DNA from 4 places in the Marinobacter sp. UBA2688 genome. Region 1 is predicted to be linked to each of the others. Evidence: predicted binding sites of a transcription regulator. Region 1 holds the regulator's gene; each other region holds the start of a gene.
The links. The regulator sigma-54, encoded in region 1, starts transcription at its own class of promoters, with help from an activator protein. The targets are predictions, from matches to a motif close to ANTGGCATNNANNTTGCTNT.

Region 1 (7,583 bases):
CTACGGCGACCCCGGCAACGCACCCTGGCAAGTCCAGGCCAACAAAGGCCAATTCATGGAAGCTGACGACCTGGTCCACTTGACGGGGGATGTTCGGGTGTCCCAGCAAGCCCAAGGTGGGCGCCCCCTGACATTAACCACGTCAACGCTGACACTGGATAACACAGAGCGTACTGTTTACACAGACGCCCCGGTGGAACTGACCGACTCGTTCAGCCTGACCCGCGCAACCGGCATGAAGGCATGGATTGATGACCGAATCCTCGAACTCGACTCTGACGTGGAAGGACGCTATGAGACCGGCAAGTAAATTCATGCCCAACCCTCACCGCAATAGGCACCAACCGGTGGCATCGCGCCCGGCAGTCTCAGCGATTGTCCTGGCGCTGACAATGACCGTGGGCATGCCGTTCGCCGCGGCCTTTGATCTTGAGTCTGACCAACCCATCAGGGTCAATGCCGACAACGCGCGGCTCGACGAAGGCCAGGGCATTGCAACCTATACCGGCTCGGTTGAAATGAGCCAGGGCGATGCCAACCTTATGGCGGACAAAGTTGTACTCCACCGGGATGTGAATGGCGTCAGCCGCATTGAAGCCACCGGTACCCCGGCACGCTACCGCCAGCCTGCCATGGAAGGCCAGGGCGAAACCGACGCCCGTGCGCTAACGATCACCTGGTCCGCCTCCGACAACCGGGTTACCTTTCAGCGCGAAGCTGTGATCGAACAGGGCGGCAACCTGTTCCGGGGCGACGTCATTCATTATGACAGCGCCGAACGCGTGGTGACCGCAGAAGGCTCTGCTGACCAGGGCGATGGCAGCGGTCGCGTCGAAATGGTCATCCAGCCGCGCGGCAACGCCGGTAGCAATCCAGATAACAACCCTAACGGACAGGACATCGATGGCAGTTCTCAGGGCCAGTAACCTCGCAAAAAGCTACAAACAGAAGAAGGTCGTCATCGACGTTTCCCTGGAAATTCGCAGTGGCGAGATCGTCGGCTTACTCGGCCCCAATGGCGCGGGCAAAACGACGTGTTTCTACATGATTGTTGGCCTGGTTCCCGCCGACAACGGTCGAATCACCATCGACAATCAGGACATAACGCCGCTGCCCATGCATGGTCGTGCCCGCAAGGGAATCGGGTACCTGCCCCAGGAAGCATCCGTGTTCCGCAAGCTTACCGTACGCGACAACATACTGGCGATCCTGGAAACCCGCCGCGAACTCAAACGCGCTGACCGGGAGGCCAAGTTAGAGGAACTGCTTGAAGAGTTTCACATTACCCACATCCGCGATAGCGTCGGCATGGCCCTGTCAGGCGGCGAGCGACGACGGGTGGAAATTGCCCGGGCGCTGGCGATGGAGCCGGCGTTCATCCTGCTGGACGAACCCTTCGCCGGAGTCGACCCGATCTCGGTGAGCGACATCAAGCAGATCATCCGACACTTGCGGGACAAGGGTATCGGCGTACTGATCACCGACCACAACGTGCGGGAAACCCTCGACATCTGCGAGAATGCCTACATTGTCAGCGGCGGCCACATCATTGCCTCTGGTAATTCGGACGATATACTGGCCAACCAGCAGGTCAAGGAAGTGTATCTGGGCAACGAGTTTCGCCTGTAGTACACTCGGCAAAGAACTTGCTTGGTGCGGCAAGTAGCCAGCATACAAAGAGTTTTTGTGCAACCTGGGCTCCAGAAAGCGCCCTGATGACGTAAAGAGAGAGCCTGAGTGACGGAAGAGAGAGACCGAGTGACGGATCCTGAACCATGGTTATGAAAGCCTCACTACAGTTAAAGCTGGGCCAAAGCCTGACCATGACGCCCCAGCTGCAACAGGCTATCAGGCTTCTGCAGCTCTCCACCCTGGACCTCCAGCAGGAAATCCAGCAGGCATTGGAATCCAACCCAATGCTGGAAACCTCCGAAGACGACGACAACCAGAATCCGGAATCAACGGACAGTGACAACGAGTCGTCTGAAACGGCGTCAACCGAGGAATCCAACACCGCTTCAGACACCGCTACTGAGTGGGACGAATCCGAAAACGGACCTGACTGGTCATCAGAAACGGACAGTCCCGACACCATTCCCGATGATCTTCCCGTCGACACCGCCTGGGATGACATTTACCAGTCAGCCCCCGCGTCAGCAGCCCGTAACGACGACGAAAACGACCACGACTTCGAAACCCGTAACTCCCCCACCGAAACGCTCCAGGACCACCTGGAATGGCAACTGAACCTGACGCCCATGAGCGAGCGGGATCAGGCCATCGCCCATGCCCTGATGGATGCGGTTGATAACCACGGCTACCTGACCTCTCCGCTTGAAGAAATTCATTCAGGCATGGTGGACGAATCCGACGAAGACCCGCTGGAACTGGACGAAGTGGAAGCCGTTCTTCATCGCCTGCAGCACTTCGATCCACCCGGCGTGTTCGCCCGTAATCTGCAGGAATGTCTGCTGATCCAGCTGAATCAGCTGCCCCCGGAAACACCCTGGCTGGCTCAGGCGCGACTGGTGATTACCCACTACATAAACCTGCTGGGCAACCGTGATTACGCCCAGCTGTTACGCCGCAGCCGCCTGAAAGAAGAGCAGCTACGGGACGTTCTGGCACTTATTACCGGGTTAAACCCCCGTCCCGGCGACACCCTGGATCAGGCCGAGCCAGACTACGTCATCCCGGATGTAATCGTGCGCAAGCACAATGAACGCTGGCGCGTGGAACTGAATCCTGAAATTGCACCGCGCATTCGTGTGAATGCAAGCTATGCTTCTCTTATAAAGCGTGCGGACAGCAGTGCTGACAACACCTACCTGCGGGACCAGTTGCAGGAGGCAAAGTGGTTCATCAAGAGCCTGCAGAGCCGCAACGAAACCCTGCTTAAGGTGGCCACGCGCATTGTCGAGCACCAGCAGGGATTTCTGGATCATGGCGAGGAAGCCATGAAACCATTGATTCTCTCGGATATTGCCCAGGCGGTGGAAATGCACGAGTCGACCATTTCAAGGGTCACCACCCAGAAATACATGCACACGCCGCGGGGCATATTTGAACTTAAGTATTTTTTCTCGAGCCATGTCAGTACCGACGAGGGTGGAGAGTGCTCATCCACGGCAATCCGCGCGATGATCAAGAAGCTGATTGCAACGGAAACTCCGAAAAAGCCATTGAGCGATAGCAAAATTGCAGCCATGCTAGGAGACCAGGGTATCAAGGTGGCTAGACGAACCGTGGCCAAGTATCGCGAGGCAATGCACATTCCTCCGTCCAACGAGCGAAAGCGATTGGTGTAGGAAGCGTCTGTTCCCGGCCTCACGGGGAGAGCCCTTTCCTGAAAGTATACCGCCTGCAGCATAACGCTGTGGCACACAGCCGGTATCCTAACGGGTGCCGGCAAGCTGAAAACAGGAGAAGCCTATGCAACTCAATATTTCAGGCCATCACGTAGAACTGACTCCCGCACTGAAAGATTACGTATCAGGCAAATTTGAAAAGCTTGAGCGGCACTTCGACCATATCAGCAATTGCCAGGTTACCCTTGAGGTGGAAAAAGTGCGCCAGATGGCGGAAGCTACGCTTCACGTGATAGGTGGTGAGATTCACGCAAAGGCCGAAAACAGCGATATGTACGCTGCCATTGATGGACTGGTAGACAAGCTGGACAGGCAGATTCTAAAGCACAAGGAAAAGAACGTAGACCGGATGCACGGGAACGGCGCCCGCTAGGACGACGCCCCCGGCATGACAGTTAATCGAGCTGCGGCACTGGCTAACCATGCAACACGTGCCGCAGCCTTTTTTTACGGAAATGCAGTCGATTCATGACCGACACATCCCTGACTATCGAGAACATTCTCGCGCCGGAGCTAACCCTTTGCCGGGTGCCTGCCTCTAGCAAAAAGCGGGTTATGGAAACCATTGCCGAGCAGATCCAGCAACACGACGCTTTGCTCAGCGACACCCAGATATTCACTAATCTGGTCGCACGGGAGCGACTGGGGAGTACGGGTATCGGACAGGGCATCGCGATCCCCCACTGCAGACTGGAAGGGCTGGATCACGTGGTTGGCGTTTTGCTGACCCTGGAAGAAGGCGTTGCGTTCGATGCTATCGACAACCAGCCGGTGGACCTCGTCTTCACCTTGATTGTCCCCAAGGAAGCCACCAGCGAGCATCTTGAGCTTTTGAGCCAACTTGCTGAGAAGTTCAACGAACGTGCATTCTGCGACCAGCTGCGTCAGTGCACTGATGCAGGCTCTCTCTATCGCCGGATGACAGCCGAAACAAGCTGAACAACTCCACATCCAAGGTGAACGGGCTATGAAACTGATCATCGTCAGCGGCCGATCAGGTTCCGGGAAAAGTACCGCGTTACATGTTCTGGAAGACCTGGGCTTTTACTGCATTGACAACCTGCCCATTGGCCTCCTGTTCCCCCTCACACAGGAAGCCACCAACCAGAACTCTCCCAGCCGGCTGGGAAAGATGGCGGTCAGCATCGATGCCCGTAACCTTTCCGGAGAATTGAGCAACTTCGAGGATATCTACCGCAGCCTTCAGGATACTGGCGTAACCATCGAGATCATCTATCTCGACGCCGATGAACAGTCTCTTCTGCAGCGCTTCCATGCCACGCGCCGAAAGCATCCACTGAGTGATGACAAGACCTCCCTGAGGGAGGCCATCGGTAACGAAAAGAAGCTTCTGGAGCCGCTGTCCAAGCTGGCAGACCTCTACATCGACACCACGGGGCTGTCCATGTACGAGCTCCGGGATATGGTAAAGCAACGAGTCGCGGGCAGGCGCCACCAGGAACTGGCACTGCTATTCCAGTCATTCGGATTCAAGCACGGCGTGCCGTTGGATTCGGACTATGTGTTCGATGTGCGCTGCCTGCCCAATCCCTATTGGGACACCAGCCTTCGGCAGTTTGTGGGCACCGACCAGCCGGTTATCGATTTCCTGGAAAAGGAGCCGTTGAGCCGTAAGATGGTCGAAGACCTGACCCAATTCCTGGAAAACTGGCTACCCTCGTTCGCAGACAGCAACCGCAGCTATATGACCATATCCATCGGCTGCACCGGTGGCCAGCATCGCTCGGTTTATATCTGCGACCAGCTCGGCCGCTATTTCTCGGGCAAATACAGCAATGTGCAGGTTCGCCACACCGAACTGCCCCACCTGCAAAGCAGGGAAAGCTGAACCGCCTATGATCCGCCGCCCCATTACCATCATCAACAAACTTGGGCTCCATGCCCGGGCCGCAGCCAAACTGGTGGGCAAGGCATCTGAATTCGACAGCAGCATTCAGATCAGCCGCAAAGGGCGACAGGTGGACGCCAAAAGCATCATGCCAGTCATGATGCTCGCCGCCAGCCAGGGATCAGAGGTAGAGCTGATTGTAGACGGTCCGGATGAGTCCGAAGCTGTCGATGCGCTGGTTACGCTGATCAACGACTACTTCGGGGAAGGCGAATAACCACCTCCACACTGGACATCCTTGCCCGTCTACGGCATTCACCTACAACTCTTCCTCACCTATGTTGCCTAACTCCGCTATAATACGAGGGTTTTCTGACCGTGGGTGATCCATGACCGATATTCTGGAGAAAAGCCAAGCGCGCCAACGCCTTCGCTCCCTGAGCGAAGCGCTGGACAGTGGCGCCCTGAAACAGGTTGCCCGCATCCTGAATGGCGGCCTGAGCCCCAGTGACATCGCCCACCTGCTGGAGTCATCACCACCCCGCCAGCGTGCCCTGCTCTGGAACCTGGTCGACAAGCAGCTTGAAGGCGAAGTCCTCCAGTATCTGAATGACGATATCCGAGGTTACTTCCTGAGCCAGCTGAACGCTCAGGAACTGGCTGACATCATCGAGGATTTCGAGTCGGACGATCTGGCCGACTTACTGCAGCAGTTGCCCGACACGGTCATCCAGGAAGTCCTGGACACCATGGACGAGCAGGATCGCCAACGTGTCGAAGAAGTCCTCTCCTACCCGGAAGATACCGCCGGCGGCCTGATGAACACGGACACCATTACGGTGCGCCCGGACATCAGTATCGACGTGGTTTTGCGCTACCTGCGCCGTCATCGCAACCTGCCGCCGATGACGGATAGTCTTATCGTGGTCAGCCGACGCGACGAGTTCATCGGCATGTTGCCTATCACCAAAATGCTCGTATCCAACCCGGCGGCAACCGTGCGGGAGGTGATGGACACGGACATCGAACCGATACCGGTTACGCTGTCCGACACCAAGGTGGCAACCCTGTTCGAACGGTACGACCTGATCTCAGCACCCGTGGTCAGTGAGGAAGGCCGACTCCTGGGCCGAATCACCATCGATGACGTGGTTGACGTTATTCGCGAAGACGCAGACCACTCCCTGATGAGCATGGCCGGTCTTGATGAAGACGAAGACACCTTCGCACCGATTCTGAAGACCACCCGGCGCAGGGCCGTGTGGCTGGGCATCAACCTGCTTACGGCCTTTACCGCTTCGGCCGTGATCGGGCTGTTTGAGGCGACCATCGAAAAGGTTGTGGCGCTGGCGGTATTGATGCCCATCGTGGCATCCATGGGCGGCATTGCCGGCAGTCAGACCCTGACCCTGGTCATCCGCGGCATGGCCGTGGGACAAATCAGTGGCGCCAACGTGGGCTGGCTGCTAAACCGCGAATTTATTGCGGGTGCCCTGAACGGATTGCTCTGGGCAGTGGTGGTTGCGTCAGCGGCAACCCTCTGGTTCAGCGACATCATGATTGGCGCCATTATCGCCGCCGCGCTGATTATCAACCTGATCGCTGCGGCACTCGTGGGCACCGTGCTACCTCTGTTCCTGAAGTCCCGCAACATTGATCCGGCACTGGCCGGTAGCGTTATACTGACAACGGTCACGGATGTGGTCGGCTTTATGGCCTTCCTTGGTCTGGCGACGATATTCTACGGATAACCTGTATCCGACAACACGGACTGAAAATGAACGACTCCCAAGACGACGCCCCGGAATACCTCGGCCCGAGCAAATCCCAACTCAAGCGCGAAATGCACCAGTTGCAGGATCTTGGCAGGCGTATGCTGGATCTGAGTAACGATCAGCTCAATACCCTGCCGATCAGCGACACCCTGCGGGCGGCCATCGAGGAATCCCGTCGCATTCGCCAGAACGAAGCCCGTCGCCGCCACCTGCAGTACATCGGCAAGATTATCCGCCAGGAAGACGACCCGGAAGGGCTGACTCGAGCCATTGATGCTTTCGATGCCGGAAGCGAAGAGCACACCCGCCGACATCACCTTGCTGAACGTTGGCGAGACCGGATGATTGAGGAAGGCGACTCGGCCGTCGGCGAATTCCTGAACTACTGCACAACGGCGGATATACAGCATCTGCGCAACCTCGCGCGCAACGCTCGCCGGGACGTGCAGAAAGAAAAGAATACCGGCCAGCCACGAAAGCTGTTTCGCTACCTCAGAGAGTGCATCGACGACGCGGAAGCCGCCGGAAACTAAAGTCTCCGGTGCTCCCAGACGGGCATCCGTGTGCGGATGTCCTTGAGTGTTTCGCGAT
Region 2 (7,583 bases), on a different contig from region 1:
CTGGTTCGATCGCGAGTGGAGCAGTCAGTTCCTGAAGGCTGGCCAGCAGGGCTGGGACTGGTTCGCCCTGCATCTGGATGACGGCCATAAACTGATGGCGTTTCGCCTGCGGGAAGACCAAGGCGCCTTCGTGTCTGGCAGCTGGATAAACGCCAATGGGCAGGTTGAAACGTTGAACGGAAACGACATCAGCCTGAGCCCACTCGACTGGCAATCCTCGCCGCAGGGCAGGGTTCCTGTGGAGTGGCGCCTGCGGATGCCACAGCAAAACGTGGATGTACAGGTTGCCGCGCCGCCCGGCGACTACTGGAACGCCGGGCTCTACCCGTATTGGGAAAGCCCGGTGACGGTGACAGGTTCCCACGATGGTGTGGGGTATATGGAACTGACCGGTTACCGCAACTGAGCTAGCGGATCGCCGGCGGCTGCAGACCGCTGATCAGTTCCTGGATGCCCCGGTGCCACTGTTGGCGGAGTTGGTGGAAGTAGTCGTTGTGTTCGTCCACCCGGTCGACGAAGCAGGGCTTCAGTTCGTTGTTGCGGTATATGGCCACATCCAGCGGCATCCCCACCGACAGGTTGCTCTTCATGGTGGAGTCGAAGGAAATCAGGGCGCACTGGTAGGCCCGGTCCAGTGAGGAATTGTAGTTCACGACGCGGTCGAGGATGGGCTTGCCGTATTTCGACTCGCCAATCTGGAAATAAGGCGTTTCTTCAGTGGCTTCAATGAAGTTGCCTTCGGGGTAGATGTTGAACAGGCGTACCTGTTCGCCCCGGATCTGGCCGCCCAGTATCAGTGAACAGCTGAAGTCCACATGGTTCACTTTGCCCTCGGGGTTGTCGCGGTGAATAACCTCGCGGATGGTTCTGCCGACAACCTCTGCCGTCTCGAACATGGAGGCGGTGGAGAACACATTGGGGTCTTCGGAGCCGGCGCGGTTTTCCAGCAGGCTGATCACGCTCTGGCTGGTGGCCAGGTTGCCCGCCGATAGAATCACCAGTTCCCGTTCCCCCGGCTGTTCGAAGACATGCATTTTGCGGAAGGTCGAAATCTGGTCAAAGCCCGCGTTGGTGCGGGAGTCGGATGCGAAAACCAGGCCGTCGGCCAGGCGCATCGCCACACAATAGGTCATGGGGCTACCCTCGGGTCGTACTGAATGCGCTCAGTTTACCCGTTTCTGCGCAGAAAGCATGGGGCGGCGTGTGGAATTTGCACAGCTTTTTGTTACTGGCTTTCCCCGGCCATGGTGACCCAGGCACGGGTCTGCAGGTGCTCCATGCCGCCGCCGCTGCGAATGCCCCGCACGGGTGCTGCATCCCGGTAATCCAGTCCGGTTGCCAGCTTGATATGGCTTTCAGCAACATTGAGCAGGTTCACCACATCAAAGGTATGCCAGTTGTGGCCCAGCCAGGCCTCGGCCCAGGCGTGGGTGGCCAGGTGGTCATCGCTGAACGTGTGGATGTAACCGCTGACATACCGCACCGGCACCCCAATGTGGCGGCAGCAGGAGATGAATACATGGGTATGGTCCTGGCACACCCCCGCCTTCTGCTGGAAGGCCTCGGCGGCTGTGTGGGTCACCGTGGTGACGCCGGGCGTGAATTCGATGTGCTCGAGGATACGATTCATCATGCGCACCAGGCTGCGCTTGTTGGCGGAGAACTGGCTGGCGAAGGCTTTGATGGCTTTGTCGGCGTCGGTTAACGGAGTGTGGCGCAGGAACACCTCGGGCGGAAACGGTGAGTCGTCCTTGGTTAATGGTTTGCCCGTGAGATCAACCACGCCCTCCGCCGTCAGGGTGATCTCCCTGGTCGCTTTGTCCATGGTCATGACGGTAACAATATTGCCGAAGCCGTCTGTCATCTGGCTGGTTTCGCCAGGGGCACTCAGGTGCCACTCCAGTATCTTCTGCTGGGGTGTGTTACGGGGTGTCAGGCGTAGATACTGGATGCCTTTGTGCATGGGTTCGTCGTAGCTATAGGTGGTGTCATGGCGGATATTCAGCTTCATTGTTTCCACCCCATGTAGTCTTTCTGGATCTGGCCGGCGATGCGTTGGATGCGTTGCAGGAAGTCGGTCAGATACTCATTCAGGCCGCGCTCGGCAATGTACTCGCGGTCGCCGTAGCGGATGTTGGCATACAGGCTTGTGGCCAGGCGCCGGGCCCGGCGGGCCTCGCCGCTTTCGATCTGCTCCAGAAGATCCGCGATTTCCTCCAGGCAGGCGTGGAGCGAACGGGGAACATCCGGTTTGAGAATCAACAGTTCGGCCACATTCATCGGTTCGATATTGTGGCCGTAGGTGTTCTGGTAGGCCTCAAAGGCGGCCAACGAGTGCAGCAGCGCCGTCCATTCGAAGAACGACTGGGTGGGGTGCCCTTCCAGGGATTTGGTGGCCATGTGGTGGCGGATGTTCAGCACGCGGGCGGTGGCGTCTGCACGCTCGATAAACGTACCCAGGAGCAGGAAATGGAAGGCGTCATTGCGCAGCAGGGTGCCATAGGCCGCACCACGGAACACGTTTGAGCGTTCGCGGGTCCAGTCAAACACCCGGCTGGCGTTGGATTCGGTCACCCCTTTATGGCGTAGTTCATTCAGCTCCATCCAGGCCAGGTTAATGCTCTCCCAGACATCTGCGGAGAGATTGCCTCGCACGTGCAGGGCGTTATCCCGGGCGCTGCGGATCACACTGAACACACTGGCAGGGTGGCGGTCGTCCAGAAGAAGGAAATCAATCAGGTTCTGGGGGGTGATTTCCGGGTAGAGCTCGTGAAAGGTTTCGCGGCTACCGGTCACCAGCAATGGCACGGATAGCTGTTCCTCGCGGTCTTCGGGAACGTCGATCAACGCCATGGTGAGGCTGACGTCCAGCAGACGGGCCTGGGTTTCCGCCCGCTCAAGATAGCGGGCCATCCAGAACAGACTTGATGCAGCTCGGCTCAGCATTCCTCGCCCTCCAGTACCCAGGTGTCCTTGGTGCCACCGCCCTGGGACGAATTCACCACCAGCGACCCTTCTTTCAGGGCCACCCTGGTCAATCCACCAGGTACCATCTGCACTTTCTTACCCGAAAGCACAAAAGGCCGCAGGTCGAGGTGTCGGGGCGCTACGCCTTCGTTTACAAACGTCGGGCAGGTAGACAGGCTCAGCGTGGGCTGGGCAATGTAGTTGTCTGGCCTGGCCCGCAACAGTGAGCGGAAATGGCTCAGCTCTTTTTTGCTGGCCTTGGGGCCGATCAGCATGCCGTAGCCACCAGCGCCCTGGGTTTCCTTGACCACCAGGTCTGGCAGGTTGTCGAGGATGTACTTGAGATCTTTTGGCTTGCGGCCCTGCCAGGTGGGGACATTTTTCAGGATCGGTTCTTCACCCAGGTAGAAACGGATCATCTCGGGTACGAAGGGGTAAATGGCCTTGTCGTCGGCGACGCCGGTGCCCATGGCGTTGGCAAGCACCACATTGCCGGTGCGGTAGGCTGCATAGAGCCCGGGGACACCCAGCATGGAATCCGGGTTGCCAGCCAGCGGATCGAGGAAGTCGTCGTCGACCCGCCGGTAAATCACGTCCACCTGCTGGGGGCCGACGGTGGTCTTCATGTAGACCTTATTGCGACGTACAAACAGGTCCGCCCCTTCCACCAGTTCGATACCCATCTGCCGGGCCAGGAAGGCGTGTTCAAAATAGGCACTGTTGAAACGGCCGGGGGTTAGCACGACTACGGTGGGGTTGGGATTTAGCGACGCTGCGCGCAGTGTTTCGCCCAACAGGGCCGGGTAATGTTCAACCGGTGCTACCGGGGCCTTGGCAAACAGTTCTGGAAACAGACGCATCATCATGCGCCGGTTTTCCAGCATGTAGGAGACACCGCTGGGGCAGCGGAGATTGTCTTCCAGCACGTAGAAATCGCCGTCGTTGTGGCGGATCAAATCGATGCCGGCTATGTGGGAATACAGATTACGTGGCAGCTTGAGGTTTTGCATGCCGGGCTGGTACTGGGGGTTGGCGAATACCTGTTCAGCACTGATGACACCGGCGCGAATAATCTCGAACTCGTGATAGATATCGAACAGGAAGCGGTTCAACGCCTGCACCCGCTGGCGCAAACCAGCCTGCAGACGTTGCCAGTCGCTGGCGGAGATTACTCGTGGGATCAGATCAAACGGGATAAGCCGTTCGGCCCCCTGGTCTTCGCCATAGACATTAAAGGTGATGCCCAGGCGTTGGAACAGCACGTCTGCCTCGCGGCGCTTCTCGGCTAACAGGGCTTCGTCGGATCGGATCAGCCAGTCCTCCAGCATCCTGCAGCTGGGTCGTACCCGATTATTCTGGTCGAACAGTTCGTCGTAGATACCCTCAGGCGGGGTTTGTATCAACATAACCATGACCCTCTCCTGAACACGCCGTCCACCGGATGTGGGCGGTCGGTATTCAGCCATTCCCATGATGTAAAGGAACAGCAAAAGGCAGGCCACTCTGGCGGCAAACCGTGGGTTTATCACCGGAACGGGTTATTTAAGCAAAGGCCAGACGGAGGGAAGTGTCAATAAAAAGCATTGCCAGCCGCCGGGAAAGGCGGCTGGCGGGCAAGGGTTATTCCAGGGACGTAGCGCCAATGCGGTGAATACTGACATCCGCACCGTTGAATTCCTCTTCTTCTGTGAGACGCAGGCCGGAGATGGCGTTAACAATGCCGTAGACGATCAGGCCGCCGACAAAGGCCACCACAACACCGGCAACCGAACCGATGATCTGCGACATCAGGCTGACCCCGCCCAGGCCCCCGAACGCTTCCTGGCCAAAGATGCCGGCGGCAATGGCACCCCATACACCGCACACACCGTGCAGGGGCCATACACCCAATACATCGTCCAGGCGCTCAATCTTGTCCTGGGCCCACTCAAACATGTACACGAAGATGGCGCCGGCGATGCCACCGGTAATCAGCGCACCGACCGGGTGCATCAGGTCCGAACCGGCGCACACCGCCACCAGGCCGGCGAGCGGTCCGTTGTGGATGAAGCCCGGGTCCTTGCGGCCGACCAGCATGGCCACCAGAACGCCACCCACCATGGCCATGAGACTGTTCACCGCCACCAGGCCGCTGATGCCATCCAGGGTCTGGGCGGACATCACGTTAAAGCCGAACCAGCCGACGGTGAGAATCCAGGCGCCCAGCGCCAGGAATGGAATGTTGGAGGGGGCAAACGCCACCACGCGGCCATTACGGTAACGGCCTTTACGTGCGCCCAGCAGGAGCACGGCGGCCAGGGCGATCCAGCCGCCCACGGCGTGCACCACGACCGAGCCGGCAAAGTCGTGGAAGGCTGCACCAAACTGGTTCTCCAGCCAGGCCTGGAAGCCGTAGTTGCCGTTCCAGATCATGCCCTCGAAGAAGGGATATACAAATGCCACGATCAGCCCGGAGGCGATAAGCATGGGGTAGAACTTCGCACGCTCGGCGATACCGCCGGAGACGATGGCGGGAATGGCGGCGGCAAAGGTCATCAGGAAGAAGAACTTGACCAGGTCATAGCCATTTGCGGCCGTCAGCTCTGAAGCGCCGGCCATAAAGTGGCTGCCGTAGGCGATGTAGTAGCCAATGAAAAAATAGGCCACGGCGGAGATGCCGAAGTCGGTCATGATTTTTACCAGGGCATTCACCTGGTTCTTGTGACGCACGGTGCCGACTTCCAGGAAGGCGAAGCCAGCATGCATGGCCAGTACCATGATGGCACCGATCAGAATGAACAGTGTGTTGGCGCTTTCGGTCAGGGTATGTACTGCACTCGTGATGTCCACGGGTTGGTTGCTCCTGATTTTTTGGTTTTATCCACCTGTCACGGGCGGGTTGTGCATTGATAGCGTGCACACCAAGCAAGGAGTGTTCCATTTTGAGGCAAATTCAGAGCGGGTAGTCGATTAGGTGATTTTCCGCTCTGAAATTGGGCGGGGTTGAGTTGAAGACGGGGTGTTTGCGCTCTTTAATGGTGCATTAATGGGCCGAGTGCACCAATATGGCCGTCTACCACAGTAATTCGTCCTGGTCGGAGTCGTCGGAACTGCGGGAATCCGGTGCAGCAGACACATCGGCTTCGGGGTTCATGAGTTCCCTTAACCGCATCTCCTGTTCCTCGATCGGTCCGGACAGATCGATAATGATTTCCACCCGGCGATTTTTGGCGCGGTTCTCCGAAGAGGTGTTTGGTACTCGTGGCTCGGTATAAGCGAGACCGGTGACCGCCAGCCGGGCAGGCTTCAGATTACCCTCGGCGAGGAGCGCATTGGCAACCGCTGCCGCCCGGGCGGCGGATAGATCCCAGTTGCTGTAGAACCGCTGCGTACGGATGGGAACATCGTCGGTATGGCCTTCGATGGTCAGCTTGCCGGGGATCTGCACCAGTATGTCGGCCATTTCCAGCAACAGACCTTCAAACTCCCAGGTCAGGTCCGCCGAACCGGAGGGAAACGCCCCCTTCTCCTCAACGCGAACAATGATTCTATGATTGTCCTGGATGAGGTTGACCCGGCCGTCTTCGATGGCTGTCTCAAGAACCGAGCGAACCTGTTCCAGGGTCTTCTCGAGCTCTTCCTGGATGGCGGATTCCACAGCCACATCCGTAGGGCTTTTCAGGGTTTCCAGTTCGGGCTGCTCGTCGGTGGTTGTCTGTTTGACTTCGTTGACGACGGTGGGCTCGGGCGGTGCCGGAGAAAACTGATCGAAAATCGGGCTGGTGCCCATGGGTACCTCAAGGACGGGCACCTCGCGCTGCACACCAAACGCTTTCGACAGTTCACCAGCGATCTGTTTGAACTTCTGTGCGTCGATCTCGGAGAACGACAACAGCAGGACGAAAAAGCACATCAGCAGCGACATCAGGTCCGCGAATGTCACTACCCAGGCGGGAATGCCCGCTTTTTCCTCTTCTGGTAATTCGTCCATGGCTAAACGCCTGCGGTCTCGGCTTCTGAGTTTTTCTCACGTTCTTTCGGGGTCAGGTAACTCGACAGCATCTGTTCGATAATCCGCGGATTGGTGCCTTCCTTGATAGCAACCAGCGCATCAATATAGAGCGATTGCAGACGCGCTTCCTCAGTCATTCGCAGCGAGAGTTTGTCCGCGATGGGGGTGGCGATCATGGTGGCAATCATTGCGCCGTAGAGTGTGGTTAGCAGGGCAACCGCCATGGCAGGACCGATGGATTTCGGGTCTTCCATGTTGGACAGCATCTGCACCAGCCCGATCAGGGTTCCGATCATCCCCATGGCAGGGGCCACATCGGCCATTGCCGTAAAGACTTTTGCGCCAGACCGGTTGTGATCCAGCGTCAGTAGGCGCTCCTTGGACAGCAGGTGTTTGATGGTTTCAGCATCCTGGCCATCGACCAGCATCTGTATTCCCTGGCCGAGAAACGGCGAGCCAACTTCGCGCTCTTCCAGGCCGAGCATGCCTTGCTTGCGGGCAACATTGGCTACTTCAATCAGTTCATCAATGCTTTCACGGGTGTCCGGCAAGCGGAATTTGAACGCTCGAGCGGCCACTTTGAAGGCGCTGAAAAACTGGTTGAAGCTGAATTTCGCCAGCACAA
Region 3 (7,583 bases), on a different contig from region 1:
CTGGTCCCGTATACGGCCGGTATTGACCACCATGGGGTAGTCGTCACTGGTTTGTTGGGCGGCCAATCGGGTTTCGATGGCAACAAATCGGGCGCGCTGATTGTCGGTGACAAAACGGCCGTCAGCAAACAGTCGTGCCGAATCGACTACTCCAGGACCGGTGCTACCCAGAATTGGCCATTGCACCGGCTGCAACGTGTCATAGCCGGGATCCGACAGGTTCACCAAGCCGGCAAGGTTAAACAGGCGCTCACCATTGTTCTCATGGGCAGACAGGGCCGCGTGTTCACGAAAGATATCCGCGGGCCGCTTATAGTTAAATGCCTCGCCAAACCCCAGTTTCCCGGCCACGGAACTCATGATCCACCAGTCCGGTTTTACTTCCGCGGGCAGCGGTAGGAAGCAACGCTGCCGCGAAATACGGCGTTCCGAATTGGTGACGGTGCCATCCTTTTCCCCCCAGCCAGCGGCGGGTAGGAGGATGTCCGCGAGGTCCGTGGTATCGGTGTGGGCGACGCAGTCTGAAACAATCACGGTGGGACAACGCGCCAAGGCCTCCCGAACCCGGGCCGAATCCGGCAGACTGACCGCCGGGTTGGTTCCCATGATCCAGATCACCCGGATATCACCACGGTGAACCGCCTCAAACATGTCCACGGCCTTGTAGCCCGGACCATCGGCCACCACACCGGTACCCCAGAAATCCGCCACTCGTGATCGGGCCCCCGGGCTGTCGTAATCCATGTGAGCGGCCAGGGTATTGGCCAGCCCGCCCACTTCCCGTCCACCCATGGCATTGGGCTGGCCGGTCAGGGAGAAGGGCCCCGCTCCGGGCTTACCCACCCGGCCTGTCGCCAGGTGACTGTTAATAATCGCATTGCCTTTATCGGTGCCGGCAATCGACTGGTTTATGCCCTGGGAAAAGCCGGTGACGGTGCGCGGCGTCTGAGCAAACCAGGCATAAAAGGTTTCGACATCCTCCGGCGCAAGATCACACTGCTCTGCGACCGATTCGACGCTTGGGGCCGCCGCCCGTGCACTTGCCAATGCGTTATCGAAACCCTGGCAGTGCGCATCAATGTAGGCCTGATCCAGGCCACCGTGATCGGCGAGCCAACTCAGCAAACCGTTGAACAATACCGTATCCGTACCTGGCCGCAACGCCAGGTGAAGGTCCGCCAGTTCACTGGTGGCGGTGCGGCGTGGATCAATAACAACCACTCGACGCCCATCCCGCGCGCTGGCCTTCATACGCTGGTAAAGCACCGGATGCGCCCACGCGGCGTTACTGCCAGCCAGAACCAGCAGGTCAGCCAGCTCCAGGTCCTCATAGCAACCCGGAACCACGTCCGCCCCAAAGGCCCGTTTGTGAGCAGCCACAGCCGACGACATGCAAAGCCGGGAGTTGGTATCTACATGAGGTGTGCGAATGAACCCTTTGGCCAGCTTGTTGGCGACGTAGTAGTCCTCGGTCAGCAACTGGCCCGACAGGTAAAAGGCCACCGACTGTGGGCCGTGAGTCTTGACGCTGTCCTGTATCGCATGCGCCACCTCGTCCAGCGCCTGCTCCCATTCGCTGCGGCGCCCCCTGACAATCGGGAACAGCAACCGTCCGTCTTCCTGGCCGGTGGTTTCGTGAAGACTGGCACCTTTCACACACAGACGCCCCTTGTTCGCAGGGTGGTCTTTGTCCCCGGCCACCGGTGTACCGCCGTCGGAATAGGCCATCACGCCACAGCCTACCCCGCAATAGGGGCAGGTGGTATGAACCGGGTCCGGGCCAGTAGTGTTGAGTAAGTCCACGGTGTCTCCTGAGTGTTACACGCACAAAAAAGCCCGCAATGTCCGGAACTCCCTGAACAGGCAGGAACCGGGCATGCGGGCTTCGTTGCCAGCATTCAGTACCGGGATCAAGTAACCCCGGGCCTGGCAGTTTATGGTTGGCGTGTCAGCTTTCGCTACAAACGTTTCCCAAAGCCCGTGCAAATCCAGGGCCACTCCCGGAGAAAACCGGCCAGCAGGTGTTTCAGCAAACTCTGGGACCGCTCAATACCCCCGTGCCAGGAGTCATAACAGTGCAAAACGCTCAAAAACGCCCAATCAGAGCGCACAGTTAACGAATAAAAATATTTGCCCATGACCTTGAGAAACGGCTATTCCCCTGCTCGCAAGGCACTTCCCGTGACCCTGGCAAATTTATTGCACTGACACTGATGGAACCGTTTTGCTGACAGCGTTAAAGAGAAAGGCATCCAATGCCTGTACATCGAGGAAACCATCATGAATTCGCCAGAACCCCTTCGCATCCTTCTGATCGACAAGGACCCCGAACGGGCAAGCCAGGTTTGCCAGGCGCTCAGACATGAGGGCCATGAAGTCATTCGCCAGCGCCCGGATGCTACCGGCCTGACCGCAGCGGTTGCCCGCGACCAGCCGGACATGGTGATCATTGATATGGACTCGCCCGACCGGGATACCCTGGAGAACATGAGCACCCTCAACACTCACGCACCCCGGCCCATCGTTTTCTTCGCCGACCAGCCCGGTGATCGCGCCACCATCCATGCCGCAGTGAAGGCGGGGGTCAGCGCCTACGTTGTCGACGGCATACAGCCGGACCGGGTTCGCTCGATCATTGACTCAGCCGTAGCGCAGTTCGAATCCTTTCAGGCACTGAGGGCAGAGCTGGAGGAAACCCGCTCGGCACTGGAAGACCGCAAGGTTATTGAGAAAGCCAAAGGGCTGATCATGCGGCATGAAAACTGCGACGAGGAAACGGCCTATCGTATGCTGCGCAGCTCTGCCATGGAGCACAGCGAACGCCTGGCGGTGATGGCGGGGCGCGTTATCAAGCTGTTGGAACGACACAGCCAGGGCTCGGCCGGTGCCATCCAGAAAGCATCCTGATCAACGCTGTTAGGGAGCATCCATGGTTCGTCCAACCCCGCTTCACAAGCATCCCGGATTCAATGTCCGCCTCGGCTTTGTGCCGCTGCTCGATAGCGCACCATTGATTGTTGCGCGAGAGCTGGGGCTGTTTGATGCCGAAGGGTTGGACGTGGAACTGGTGCGTGAAGGCTCCTGGGCATCATTGCGCGACAAGGTCAGTTTTGGCCTGCTGGACGGCGGCCACATGCTGGCGCCGATGCCGCTGAGTATGTCCCTGGCGACCGACCGCCCCAAAGTGCCCGTTGTGGTCGGCATGGTGCTGAGCCGCAACGGCAACGGGATTACCCTCAGCGCTCGGCTGCATCACGAACTGACCCATTCAGCCACGGATCTGGAGAACCCCATTGCCACCGCTCGCGCGCTGATACGCGTGGCCAGGGGCAGAGGCGAGCCAATACGATTGGCCTCCGTGGCGCCCTGGTCCAGCCATGACCTTCAGCTCCGGGACTGGCTGGCCTCTGCCGGATCAGACGCGGAAAAGCACGTGCAGATCATCCCCGTATCCCCGATACAGATGGTGGACGCGTTTCGATCAAATACCATCGAAGGCTGCTGCGTCGGTGAGCCCTGGAACAGCTTGCTGGAGTACGAGAAGCTGGGGCATATTCTCCATTCCGGCCACCAGATCTGGCAGAACGCCCCTGAAAAGGTTCTGGGTATGCGCTCCGACTGGACGGAGCAGCACGACGTGATGCACCGGCACCTGTTGCGGGCACTGCTTGCAGCCTGTCAGTGGCTGGATAACCCTCACAACCATCGCCTGCTACGGGACATCCTGGCCAGGCCCGAGTATCTGGGTGAACAGATCAACGTGCTGGATAACCACCCGTACAGTCTGTTCCATCCGCGATTGCATCAACACTTTTTTCGCCACTCCGCCAACTTCCCCTGGCTGTCACAAGCCCATTGGCTGGCAACCCGCCTGACGCTCCGAGGGCAACTCGGCCCGGTGGACGGCGCCATGGTTCGTCAGGTCGTCAGGCCGGATCTGTTCCGCAACGCCGCAGCTTCCATGGGCATTGACGCACCGGTTATCGACAGCAAGACCGAGGGCCGGCACCAACTCCCCTTTACCCTGTCGGGGCGCTACGGCCCCGTGGATGTTGCCAGCGACCGCCTGTTGGGAGAGCACCTCCACGACTGGCTGGCCGACAACCCCATGGCTACGCCCAATAAAGAAGCGTCACGCACTAAAACAGCCACGAAATCCCGCCCTCAATAACACTCATTTTTGTGCTCATTCATTATTATTTATAAATATCAATAATTTAAAAACATGGCACGCAGACTGCTTTGTCAACATGGACGATCTCGCATTCACTGCGCGGGTAAACGGCAGTGACGAAAACTGACAGAACATCAGGCATTGAGGCCTGCGTCCCGGAAACGGGGGGCAGGCTTTTTTTTGTCTGAATAATACTCCGGGAGAGCACCATGCAACTGAGAACACTGGCAGCGACATTCTTGATCTTGACGGCGGCGTGCTCAGCACACGCCGACATCGGCCCGGCCGAAAAGCCAGACTTGAAGCTCGGCTTCATCAAACTGACGGACATGGCGCCACTGGCCATTGCCTGGGAACAGGGATTTTTCCTGGATGAAGGCCTGTTCGTGGAACTGGAAGCCCAGGCCAACTGGAAAGTTCTGCTTGACGGCGTGGTGACCGGCACCCTTGATGGCGCCCACATGCTGGCAGGCCAGCCACTTGGTGCGACCATTGGTTACGGCACCCAGGCGGACATCATCACCGCGTTCAGCATGGACCTGAACGGCAACGGCATTACCGTATCGAACGACGTATGGGAGCAAATGCGCCCACACATTGAAGACGGCAGCGACGGCAATCCCGCTCATCCCATCAGCGCCACTGCTCTGAAACCGGTCATCGACCAGTACCGTGACAAGGGCGAGCGTTTTCGCATGGGCATGGTTTTCCCGGTGTCCACCCACAACTACGAGCTTCGTTACTGGCTCGCTGCAGGCGGCCTGAACCCAGGCTATTACGCTCCCCAGCGTGGTGACACCAGCGGCAACATAGACGCCGACGTTCACCTGTCGGTCACGCCGCCACCGCAAATGCCGGCCACCATGGAAGCCGGCACCATTCAGGGCTATTGCGTGGGCGAACCCTGGAACCAGCAAGCAGTGTTCAAAGGCATCGGCGTGCCGGTCATCACCGACTACGAAATCTGGCCCAACAACCCTGAGAAAGTATTCGGTGTTACTGAAGCCTGGGCAGAACAGTATCCCAACACCCATCTCAGGCTGCTTCGTGCACTGATCCGCGCCGCCCACTGGCTGGATGAAAATGACAACGCCAACCGTGAAGAGGCGGTGAAAATCCTGTCCCGCTCAAGCTACGTGGGCGCCGACGAGGAAGTGATCGCTAACTCCATGACCGGCACCTTCGAGTACGAGAAAGGCGATGTCCGCAAGGTGCCGGACTTCAACGTGTTCTTTCGCTACTACGCCACCTACCCGTATCCCTCCGATGCCATCTGGTATCTGAGCCAGATGCGCCGCTGGGGGCAGATTGCCGAGCCGAAGTCCGACGACTGGTATATGGAAACCGCAGCCAAGGTCTATCGCGCGGATATCTACAAGGAAGCGGCCCGAACCCTGATCGAGGACGGCACGCTCAAGGCAGAGGATTTCCCGGACCTGGATGCGGAAAACTTTGCGCGCCCGCACCAGGGCGAGCTGATCGACGGCGTGGCCTTCACTCCGAGGGAACCGAACGCCTACATCGACAGCTTTGAGATTGGCCTGAAAGGCTCGCAAACCCCTTAAGACTTGAGTGTCAGGAGACATCACATGACCACGCTCAGCCAGACCGACTCGTTATCATCAGGCCAACGCTGGCTCCGTGCGTTGACGGAAAAGCTGTCCGGCCAGAACCTGGCCGAAACCTTCCGCCAGTTGCTGCTGCCAGCTATCGGTATCGCGCTGTTCCTCGGCTTCTGGCATCTGGCCGCGCCCCAGGTGCAAACATCGCTGGGGGCCTTCCCGGGCCCCGCCGATGTGCTGGAGCAGTCTGGGCAGTTGTGGCAGGAGCACAGCAACCAGCGGGACCGGGCGGCGCAGTTTGTCACCATGCAGGAGGATCGCAACGAACGCATCCTGGCGGAGAACCCGGACGCGGAGGTGAAAATCCGCGACTATCCCGGCGCACCCACGTTCATCGACCAGATCTTTACCAGCCTGGGTACGGTGTTGGCCGGCTTTGTACTGGCAACCCTTATTGCCGTGCCTCTAGGCATCATTATCGGCCTGAACCGCCACTTCTCGGCGGCCATCAATCCTCTGATCCAGATTTTCAAGCCGGTATCGCCACTGGCCTGGCTGCCGCTGGTCACGATGGTGGTCTCCGCTACGTACGTGAGTGATGACCCGATGTTCGAGAAGTCATTCCTGACCTCGATGATCACAGTCACCCTGTGCAGCCTGTGGCCAACGCTGATTAACACGAGCGTTGGGGTTTCAGCGGTAAATCCCGATCTTTTAAACGTTTCAAAAGTGCTGCAACTGTCGTTCTGGACTCACGTTCGCAAGGTCGTGTTGCCGTCATCTGTTCCGATGATCTTCACCGGCCTGAGAGTGTCCCTGGGCATCGCCTGGATGGTTCTCATAGCGGCCGAAATGCTGGCTCAGAGCCCCGGCCTCGGAAAATTTGTCTGGGACGAATTCCAGAATGGCAGCAGTGAATCCCTGAGCCGAATAATGGTGGCGGTACTGGCCATCGGTTTTATTGGCTTCCTTCTTGATCGAATCATGCTACTGATTCAGAAAAAAGTAGCCTGGAACGAATAAAACTCGGCATAGAGCTGGCAGGGAGGGTGGTCCGGGGACGTCAAAAACATGGATGTTTTTGTCGAGCGTACAGGGACGTATTCACAGCGTGCCCCGGACCACCCTCCCTGCCAGCTCGTACTCCGAAACCAGAGGAGAAAGAACATGAGTAAGTCGCATCTTGAATTGACCAATGTGCAGATGGCCTTTGATACAAAAGATGGGCCATTCGTAGCACTGGAAAACGTCGACCTGAAGATCCGAAAAGGGGAATTCGTTTCCCTGATTGGCCACTCCGGTTGCGGCAAGTCCACTGTGCTGAATATTGTGGCCGGCCTGCTCCAGGCTACCCGCGGTGGCTGCGTACTGGACGGGCATGAGGTGAACACACCGGGGCCGGAACGGGCGGTGGTGTTTCAGAATCACTCGTTAATGCCCTGGCTGACGGTTTACGAGAACGTTGAACTGGCTGTGCAGCAGGTATTCCGCAAATCCATGAGCAGAGCTGAGCGAAAGGAATGGATTCTTCACAACCTCAAGCTGGTCAACATGGACCACGCCTTGGATAAACGCCCCGGAGAGATCTCTGGGGGTATGGCCCAGCGGGTGGGGATTGCCCGGGCACTGTCGATGAAGCCCAGCGTACTGTTGATGGACGAGCCTTTTGGCGCGCTGGACGCGCTGACGCGTGCCCACCTGCAGGATTCGCTGATGAAAATTCAGCAGGACCTGAACAGCACGGTGATCATGATTACCCACGATGTGGACGAGGCCGTGCTGCTGTCGGACCGCATTGTGATGATGACCAACGGGCCGGCTGCCACCATCGGGGAAGAGTTGCGCAT
Region 4 (7,583 bases), on a different contig from region 1:
GGAAGGGCGAACCATGGTTGCCGGTGGAACCGATCAGCAGCGTTTCTGGCAGGGATTTGATGATCCTTTGCTGGCACGCCTGATTGATGATGCCCTGGCCGCCAACCTCAGTCTGGAAGGCGCCGTCGCTCGCTATGAGCGCGCGGCCGCCCTGCTGTATGGCGCCGAGCGGGATCAATGGCCCAGCGTCACGGCCAGCGCCTCTGGCGCCGAACAGTATCTTGCGGATATTGAGCAATCTCCCCCCGGTGCCGGGCCAGAACGGGTGCAGCGTTACCAGGCTGGCGTTGCCGCCAGTTGGGAGCTGGATCTGTTCGGGCGCCTTCGCCGTGCGACGGAGGCCCAAAGGGCGGAACTGGAGGCAGCCGGTGCCGATCTCGGTGCCGTTCAGGTAGCCATCGCGGGCCAGTTGGCCAGCAGCTATTTTGAGCTGCGAGGCCTTCAGCAGCAGTATCAGGTTGCCCTGCAGAGTGTGGCTTTGCAGCAGCAGTCACTGGACATCGTGGAAGCCCGGGTAAAGGCCGGGCGTGGTACCGAGTTTGATCAGGTCCGTGCCCGTGCCCAACTGGAACGGACCCGGGCCGAATTGCCCACCCTGCAGGCGGGGATACGAGGGGCCATGCACCGCATTTCCGTGCTGACGGGCCAGCCGCCGATGGCGCTTGTCGATACGCTGTCACCTCGTGGAGCGCTGCCGGAAACCCTGCCGACGATTCCCGTGGATAGCCCGGGGGAAGTTCTGCGCCGCCGCCCGGATATCGCCGCTGCTGAGCGACGCCTGGCGGCCTCCACCGCCCGCATTGGGGTGGCCACCGCTGACTTGTTCCCTCGCTTTACCCTGAGCGGGCTAATCGGTTCCGTTGCCGGCGACACCAGCGATCTGTTCACCGGTCCGGCGGAAACCCGACGCGTTGCCCTGGGCATTGACTGGACTTTCCTGGACCACGACCGGGTCAAATCCCGTATCGAGGCGGCAGGAGCCGATAGCCGTGCGGCATTGGCCAGCTACCAGCAAACGGTGCTGGAGGCCCTGGAAGAGGCAGAAACGCGGCTGGTGCGTTATCAGCGAGCGCAACAGCGGGAAGAGCGGCTGGAACAGGCGATGAATAATGCCGAGCACGCCGTGGAACTGGCCCGGGCTCGCTATGAAGAAGGGTTTATCGGCTATTTCGAGGTGCTGACGGCGGAACAGGAGTTCACCGCCACCCGGGATGCGGCCGTGCGTAGCCGCACAGCGGTCACCCTGGCGATGGTGGATGTCTACCGCTCGCTGGTAGGTGCGCCGGGGTAAGTCTCCCGGCGATCCTGATTACTTCATCTCGAAGCCCTTGCCGCGCAGGAAATCCCGCATGTGGGGGCGCAACTTGGATGTAAACAGTGGTTTCAGCTGTTGCGACCAGTTGGTGTCCTTGGTGCCCCCGGTGCGGGCCTGGTAATAGGTGTTCATGGTGGTGTCGAATTCCGCCACCAGTTCCGGATCGCGTTCGCTTTGGTAATAATCCTCTTTGAGGATGGACGCCAGTGGCAGTCTCGGTTTCACCTCGGGTGCCTGGTCCGGATACCCCAGGCACATACCGAACACCGGATATACATGCTCCGGCAGACGTAGTAGCTCGCTCACCTCCGCTGGGTTGTTACGTATGCCCCCGATATAACACAGGCCCAGCCCCGCCGATTCTGCTGCGGTGGCAACGTTCTGGGCCACCAGGGCAGTATCGATGCTGGCCACCAGCAACTGCTCGGTCATCCCGCGGACTACCTCGGCACCTGCGCGTTCCGCGGCATCCGTGGCCCGTTTCATGTCTGCGCAGAACACCAGAAAATCTGAACTTTCCGCCACATAGCGTTGGCCGCCACTCAACTCCGCAAGGGCCTCTCGGTTGTTCGGATCGACCACATGGATAATGGAGTAAGCCTGCACATGACTGGACGTAGCGGCGCTCTGGCCAGCCCGGATCAGTTCCTCGAACAGCTCGCGGGGAATCCTGCGGTTCTGGAACTTGCGGATTGAACGGTGTGATTTAAGAAGCTCAATGGTGGGATTCATAGCGCCCTTCAGCATGACAACGGAAAGCGCTTATCCTGCCATTGGCAGGCGATGATGGCAAAAAGGGCCCCGCAATCATCATTACGGGGCCCTTTTAGAGGTCGAGCGTTTTTTTAGCCAGCGACTAGCGGCGACGGCGAAAGCCCAGGCCGAGCAGACCTAGCCCCATCAGCGCCAGCGTGCCCGGTTCAGGGACCTGTGCGGTTACTCTTACGTCGTCGAGGAAGTTGCCGACGGTGCCATCCGGGCTCACGGAAGTGAACTTGATGGTGGTTTCCAGAGCGCTGGCAATGAAGCTTCCTGAGAAGATGCTCCAACCACTCGTTACATGATCATTCAGCAGCGAATCGGCACTGTTTCCATTGGAAATCAGGGACAACATGAAGCTTTCAGAGTTGTTCTGGCGAGCGCGGTAAGCAAAGCTCAGGTCATAACGCTGGCCAATGGTGGTATCAATGGTCTGGTAGATGCCAAATGGGCCATCCATGTCCGGGTGGGCATTCAGCTCGGCAAACTGGCTGCCGTCATAAGCGTTCACGCTGTTGAAGCCACTCTCCCAGATTTCAATGTTGCTGCCGGTCCAGCCAGCGACCTGGTCAGATGTAAAAAACTGCCAGGTGCCCGTAGTCACGTTGGGGTTTTCGAAGCTGCCATTCTCGATCAGGTTAGCGGTTGCCGGAGCGGCGAATGCGAGGCCTGCGGCAAGGATGCCCAGTGTGGCGATACGGTTGATAATGCTCATGTGGCCTTTCCTTAATGGTCATCAGTGTTGATCTGCACTGATAAAGGCAACATGTGGGCCACTGTCAAAAATTCTCCTTGAATTCAGATGCCACGATGATTTTTGAGCGCAACCTTGAAGGCAGTGTGTAAAGAATTCTGACAGGCCGGCAGCTGTTGCTGGCGATCAGAAGTGCTTCACAATAGCGCCCCCGAGGTCTCTGATAGCGCCATTACGTTCATCAAAAGACGCACCGGTTTGCGTTATATAGATCGCGATCACCAGAGGCGGGCGATGGGGTGGCCATAGCACGGCAGTGATTGAACGGGAGCCGTGGCCGCCGGCTCCAGAGCGGTCTCCGATTGTCCAGTCCGGTGGTATCGCTGCCCGGAGCAAGTTGTCACTGACACGGTTGCCTTTGAGCCAGGTAACCAGAGTATCCCGGGAACCTTTGGATAGCGCCTCACCAAGTACCAATTTGCGGAGGTTCGCGACCATCGCCTTGGGACTTGTGGTATCTCGCAGGTCGCCCGGCGTGGCCTCATTGAGTGAGGTTTCCGTCCGGTCCAGCCGCGTAACGGTATCGCCCAGATCGCGTGCATACGCGGTAACGCCGTCGGGGCCATCAATGGCCCCCAGTACCAGATTGGCGGCGGTGTTGTCGCTGGTGGCCATGGTCGCTTCACACAGCTCCCGCAAACTCATACCTGCCTCTTCCCCTACACGTGTCTCAGTGACCGGTGAATAGGTCACCAGATCGTCCTTGCTGAAGATCACTCGCCGATCCAGATCAACAGTGCCGTTATCCACCTTTGCCAGCAACGCCGCACAGGCCAGGGTTTTGAAGGTGCTTGTGATGGGGAAACGGTCATCGCCGTGATAGTCCCAGGATTCTCCAGTCCCGGAATCATAGAGGGCGATGCCCACGCGTGCGTCCAGGCGCTGTTCCACGGTTTTCACCGCCTCAAGCAACGGGTTGGCGTGGACCAGAGAAAGCGTGGAGGTCATCAACCAAAGGGCGAGCATTAACAGGGCGGAACGCATCTAATCTCCCACTGAGTAAGACAGAATTCGCGACAGGTGGCTGTAGGGCAGGCCAGTTTCCTTATGCCAGTCGTTGAAGGCCTGCTGTGCCTGCATCAAGGCCTTTTTGCTGCCGGGGCTGGCATCCAGCCGTTCCTCCCGATGCAACCCGGCGGCCACATCCGACGACAGGATAAACCCATCCCAGCCTACCCGACGCAGGAAATATTGGGCGGTGTTGCCGCCGAGGCGGGCACCGTGGCGTTTGAACCACATCAGCAAGCCGACCTGATCGTGCGAAGGCCACTGGCTCAGGAAGGCTCCAAAGCCACCGTGCTCACGGGCGCCATCCACAATCATCCGGGCGTTGTCCGGCACCGTGCGAATTTTCTGCATGTTGCGCACAATGCGTTCATCCTGTGCCAGATCCTCCAGCACTTCTGGCGGAACCTGCTGCCAGTACAGCGGCACGAACCCCTTGAAGGCATCTTCAAATCCCGGCCACTTGTTCTCGATCACTCGCCACACGAAACCGGCCTTGAAGACGCAGCGTGTGACCTCGGACAGGTAGCGGTCGTCACCCATGGCTTCAAGCTCACCGGGCGCCGCAACCCGGGGCAATATGGCGCGTAGCTCGACTTCGCCGCCTTTGCGGGCGGCTGCCTGATTGTAAATTCTGGAGAAGGACATCGTAATTTCCGGAATCCGGTTGTCGGGTTGAAGGCGTGTGGTCCACTATAAGGTAAATGGGTTCAATGAAGGAGCCAAGCCATGCCACTTATCGGATGGGTTTTTGTCATAGTCGCGCTGGCCCTGGTGGTCGGCAGCCTCTTCGTGCTGCGGGACAGCGCCAACAGTATGAAGATCTCTGACGAAAAGATGAAAAAGATCCAGGAACGCAAGGCCGAGGTAGAAGCTGAGGAAAGTGCGGAGGACCGGGAGCAGTGGTAATTTGCTGTCCCCGTTAGACATTTCACGAAAATTCACATTGTCGATGAAACGGTAGCGCAAGAGCCCCGTATCTCTGATGAATTTCTCATTTCACGGCAGTTTGGCCATTGGCGAAACCGGTCGTGAACAGTGTTCATCCAGAAAAACGGGTTTCAGAATGACGGGATATTACGATTACACCCTGGTGGCCGCCTCCTTTGTGGTTGCGGTACTGGCATCGTACAGCGCGCTCTACTTCGGCGCACAGCTTGCTACGCTCGAACAGGCAAAAGCCAGGCTATGGCTGGCGCTCGGGGCTCTGACGATGGGAACCGGGGTCTGGGTCATGCATTTCGTAGGCATGCAGGCCTATGTGATGCCGATGGAAATGAGCTACGACCTCACCATTACCCTGATTTCCTGGGTTGCCGCTGTGGGTGCTTCGGGACTGGCCCTGCATATCATCGGCAAGGACCGCGCGGGCCCGCTGCAGATCGTTATCGGCAGCCTGTTCATGGGCGGCGGTATTACGTCCATGCATTACGTCGGCATGGCGGCCATGGAGATGGAGCCGGGGATGCGCTACGACCCGGTTCTGTTCAGTGCTTCCGTTGTCATTGCGGTCGGGGCCTCGGGTGTGGCCATGTTCATTTGCCGCCGCTTGCAGTCAGTACAAGGCCTCAAAGGAACCGCCCTCCAGCTCGGCGCCGCCCTGGCCATGGGCGTGGCTATCTGTGGAATGCACTACACGGGCATGGCTGCCATGATCTATCCTGAAAACGCCATGCCCGCTGCAGACAATCTGCTATCGGGTGATTGGCTGGGTGCCCCGCTGGCCCTGTTCAGTGGCGTATTGATCCTGGTCGCTCTTTTTGCCTCCGCCAATGACGTCAAGCAGCGCCGGAACGCTGAAATCCAGGCGCTGGAGGAATCCCGGCGTGTCGAGCGCAAAGCACTGTACGATTCGACCACAGGACTGCCCAACCGGGCCAGCCTGGCGAATCATCTGGTCAAGGAACTGGCAAGGAGTGAAACCGACAAACACGAGTTCGCTGTGCTCTACCTGGAGGTTGCCAACCATCGGGAGATTCCCGACAACCAAGCTGAAGACGCAATAGCCGCCCTGGCCAGAACCGTGAGGACAGCCTTCGATGAAGGAACCTACCTGGCACGCCATTCAACCAGTGCGTTCGTGTTGCTCGTGACAAACCCCGCAGACGACAAACACAAAGACCTGTATCAGCGCCTTCGGAATCTTCCGACGGAAACAGAAAGTGGCGTTACACTTGAACTTCGAGCCGGGCAGAGCGTGTTCCCCAACTCCGGGCGTAATAGCCGGATGCTGATGAAAAAAGCGATGGAAACCTCAGAGCTTCGAAAGCTGGGGCTCGCCAGCATGAACGAAGAGGTAAAATCGGCGGATTACTTCGAGGCGCGTTCAGCATTGCCGGAAACATGATGCTGGCGGGTCAACGACGCCAGTTCATTTTGCAGCGGATCCAGCAACCGGGCCCTGACGGTAGGATGCACTCGCGATTCCGGGTAGCAAATGACCAATCGAATGTGGGATATGTGTTCGTCCTTCGGGAAAACAATATTCTCAACGTACTGGCCTGATTGGCTGGCTTTCATCAGGTTGCGCTCAGGCTTTTGATCGGACCCAAGCCGGTCGCCCTCTGAGAAAAAATTAAGGCACCTGAAGACGTTGGCCGGCGCCTTGCGGGGGTTGAATCCCCATTGGGCCGGCAACGTTCGGCCCAGGCCGCCTGCCGCAATGGTCACAACCAGGTCGACTGTGATGTCACGCCGGGCGAGTTCACGTGCCACCTTGATCGCCTCGAAACCGCCCTGACTATAGCCGACGATGGCTATTCTGCGGTTGGCGCCAGCTGCTTCGCTTAAATCGTCCGCGATGGCTTTCGTGGGATGCATATGGCTGTACATCGTTGTGTCGTGGTAACCGGACTCCTTCATCATGCGAAGCAGGTGTTTCCGCATAAGGTCATGGCCCATAAGGCCGTGAATCGCCGCCACCTTTGGTCCATTGAAACCAGGTTCAACTGCCGGGTAGTCCGGTGCCTGGGGAAAAGGAATTCGTATCATCGACTGCTTTTCTCTCTATTGGGCTATTGGGAGGAGCTTTGATCCACCAGCCGAATCGCAACACCGGCATGCTTCGCCCCGGCTTTAGTTTGGTGATGGGATTCGAAAAGACTCACCCATTGGCCTGCTTCCAGTACCAGCGTCCCCTGGCCCGCGAGGTTGCCATCACGGGTTGTGTATTCACTGGCATAGGTGAGCTGGAATGAACCAGAGGGCTTTTCCACCGGGCTGATCTCATATCCCATGGAGAGTGCCCGCGAAGCAACAAAGTTACTGTGTTCGGTTGTGACTGCTCCCACCCTTAGAACCCTTGACTCATCCAGAAACTCTGGCAGCACATCGCCTGGGGCGCCGTTAGGGGTGGTGGCACGACACTCACAGTAGCGGATTTCGAGAAGCAAAGGCTTGCTGCCGAGGTAGTCTGAAGCCGTGGGCTGGCCGGCTAACGTCAGGTCAGGGAGGGTGGAAAGTGCTAGCAAGCTGATATTGCGCAATGTCTTCCTTGGCATTTGGGGCTCCTAAAGATTGTTTACACCACTGGCTCTGACCAAACGGCATACTCATTGCCATTGGGGTCCGAGAAATGAAAACGGCGACCGCCCGGAAATGAAAAAATGTCCTGCACGATGGCACCGCCCGAGGACGTCACTTTTTCAAGGGTGGCTTCCAGGTCGGCACTGTAGAGGACTATCAGGGCACTTCCGTTGCTGGTGGTGGCGACCTTATCCGATTTGAAGAAGCCACCGTCCAGCCCGGCAT

Region 2: a site for sigma-54 is predicted at 4,451-4,470, ahead of B3M52_RS17520 (circularly permuted type 2 ATP-grasp protein). Genes of this name have one in related genera too.
Region 3: a site for sigma-54 is predicted at 4,225-4,244, ahead of B3M52_RS01195 (CmpA/NrtA family ABC transporter substrate-binding protein). Genes of this name have one in related genera too.
Region 4: a site for sigma-54 is predicted at 2,833-2,852, ahead of B3M52_RS09160 (PEP-CTERM sorting domain-containing protein). Genes of this name have one in related genera too.

Annotation. Positions count from the first base shown of each region.
Region 1 covers NZ_DELU01000007.1:109,906-117,488, forward strand. Annotated here, with positions in the region: gene lptC (LPS export ABC transporter periplasmic protein LptC) at 1-310, shown strand, start outside; gene lptA (lipopolysaccharide transport periplasmic protein LptA) at 393-926, shown strand; gene lptB (LPS export ABC transporter ATP-binding protein) at 904-1,629, shown strand; gene B3M52_RS01895 (RNA polymerase factor sigma-54) at 1,782-3,308, shown strand; gene hpf (ribosome hibernation promoting factor) at 3,433-3,741, shown strand; gene ptsN (PTS IIA-like nitrogen regulatory protein PtsN) at 3,837-4,307, shown strand; gene rapZ (RNase adapter RapZ) at 4,336-5,217, shown strand; gene B3M52_RS01915 (HPr family phosphocarrier protein) at 5,225-5,494, shown strand; gene mgtE (magnesium transporter) at 5,607-6,968, shown strand; gene yjgA (ribosome biogenesis factor YjgA) at 6,995-7,525, shown strand; gene B3M52_RS01930 (carbon-nitrogen hydrolase family protein) at 7,522-7,583, opposite strand, start outside.
Region 2 covers NZ_DELU01000026.1:450,344-457,926, reverse strand. Annotated here, with positions in the region: gene B3M52_RS17540 (lipocalin-like domain-containing protein) at 1-406, shown strand, start outside; gene B3M52_RS17535 (proteasome-type protease) at 408-1,133, opposite strand; gene B3M52_RS17530 (transglutaminase family protein) at 1,226-2,011, opposite strand; gene B3M52_RS17525 (alpha-E domain-containing protein) at 2,008-2,946, opposite strand; gene B3M52_RS17520 (circularly permuted type 2 ATP-grasp protein) at 2,940-4,373, opposite strand; gene B3M52_RS17515 (ammonium transporter) at 4,588-5,796, opposite strand; gene B3M52_RS17510 (MotB family protein) at 6,020-6,937, opposite strand; gene pomA (flagellar motor protein PomA) at 6,940-7,583, opposite strand, start outside.
Region 3 covers NZ_DELU01000006.1:5,308-12,890, reverse strand. Annotated here, with positions in the region: gene B3M52_RS01210 (nitrate reductase) at 1-1,803, opposite strand, end outside; gene B3M52_RS01205 (ANTAR domain-containing response regulator) at 2,281-2,907, shown strand; gene B3M52_RS01200 (CmpA/NrtA family ABC transporter substrate-binding protein) at 2,930-4,171, shown strand; gene B3M52_RS01195 (CmpA/NrtA family ABC transporter substrate-binding protein) at 4,384-5,739, shown strand; gene B3M52_RS01190 (ABC transporter permease) at 5,764-6,759, shown strand; gene B3M52_RS01185 (ABC transporter ATP-binding protein) at 6,940-7,583, shown strand, end outside.
Region 4 covers NZ_DELU01000020.1:34,389-41,971, forward strand. Annotated here, with positions in the region: gene B3M52_RS09150 (efflux transporter outer membrane subunit) at 1-1,291, shown strand, start outside; gene nfsA (oxygen-insensitive NADPH nitroreductase) at 1,310-2,047, opposite strand; gene B3M52_RS09160 (PEP-CTERM sorting domain-containing protein) at 2,172-2,789, opposite strand; gene bla (class A beta-lactamase) at 2,955-3,812, opposite strand; gene B3M52_RS09170 (DNA-3-methyladenine glycosylase I) at 3,813-4,481, opposite strand; gene B3M52_RS09175 (DUF2897 family protein) at 4,563-4,742, shown strand; gene B3M52_RS09180 (MHYT domain-containing protein) at 4,900-6,180, shown strand; gene B3M52_RS09185 (hypothetical protein) at 6,144-6,824, opposite strand; gene B3M52_RS09190 (hypothetical protein) at 6,848-7,333, opposite strand; gene B3M52_RS09195 (VOC family protein) at 7,354-7,583, opposite strand, start outside.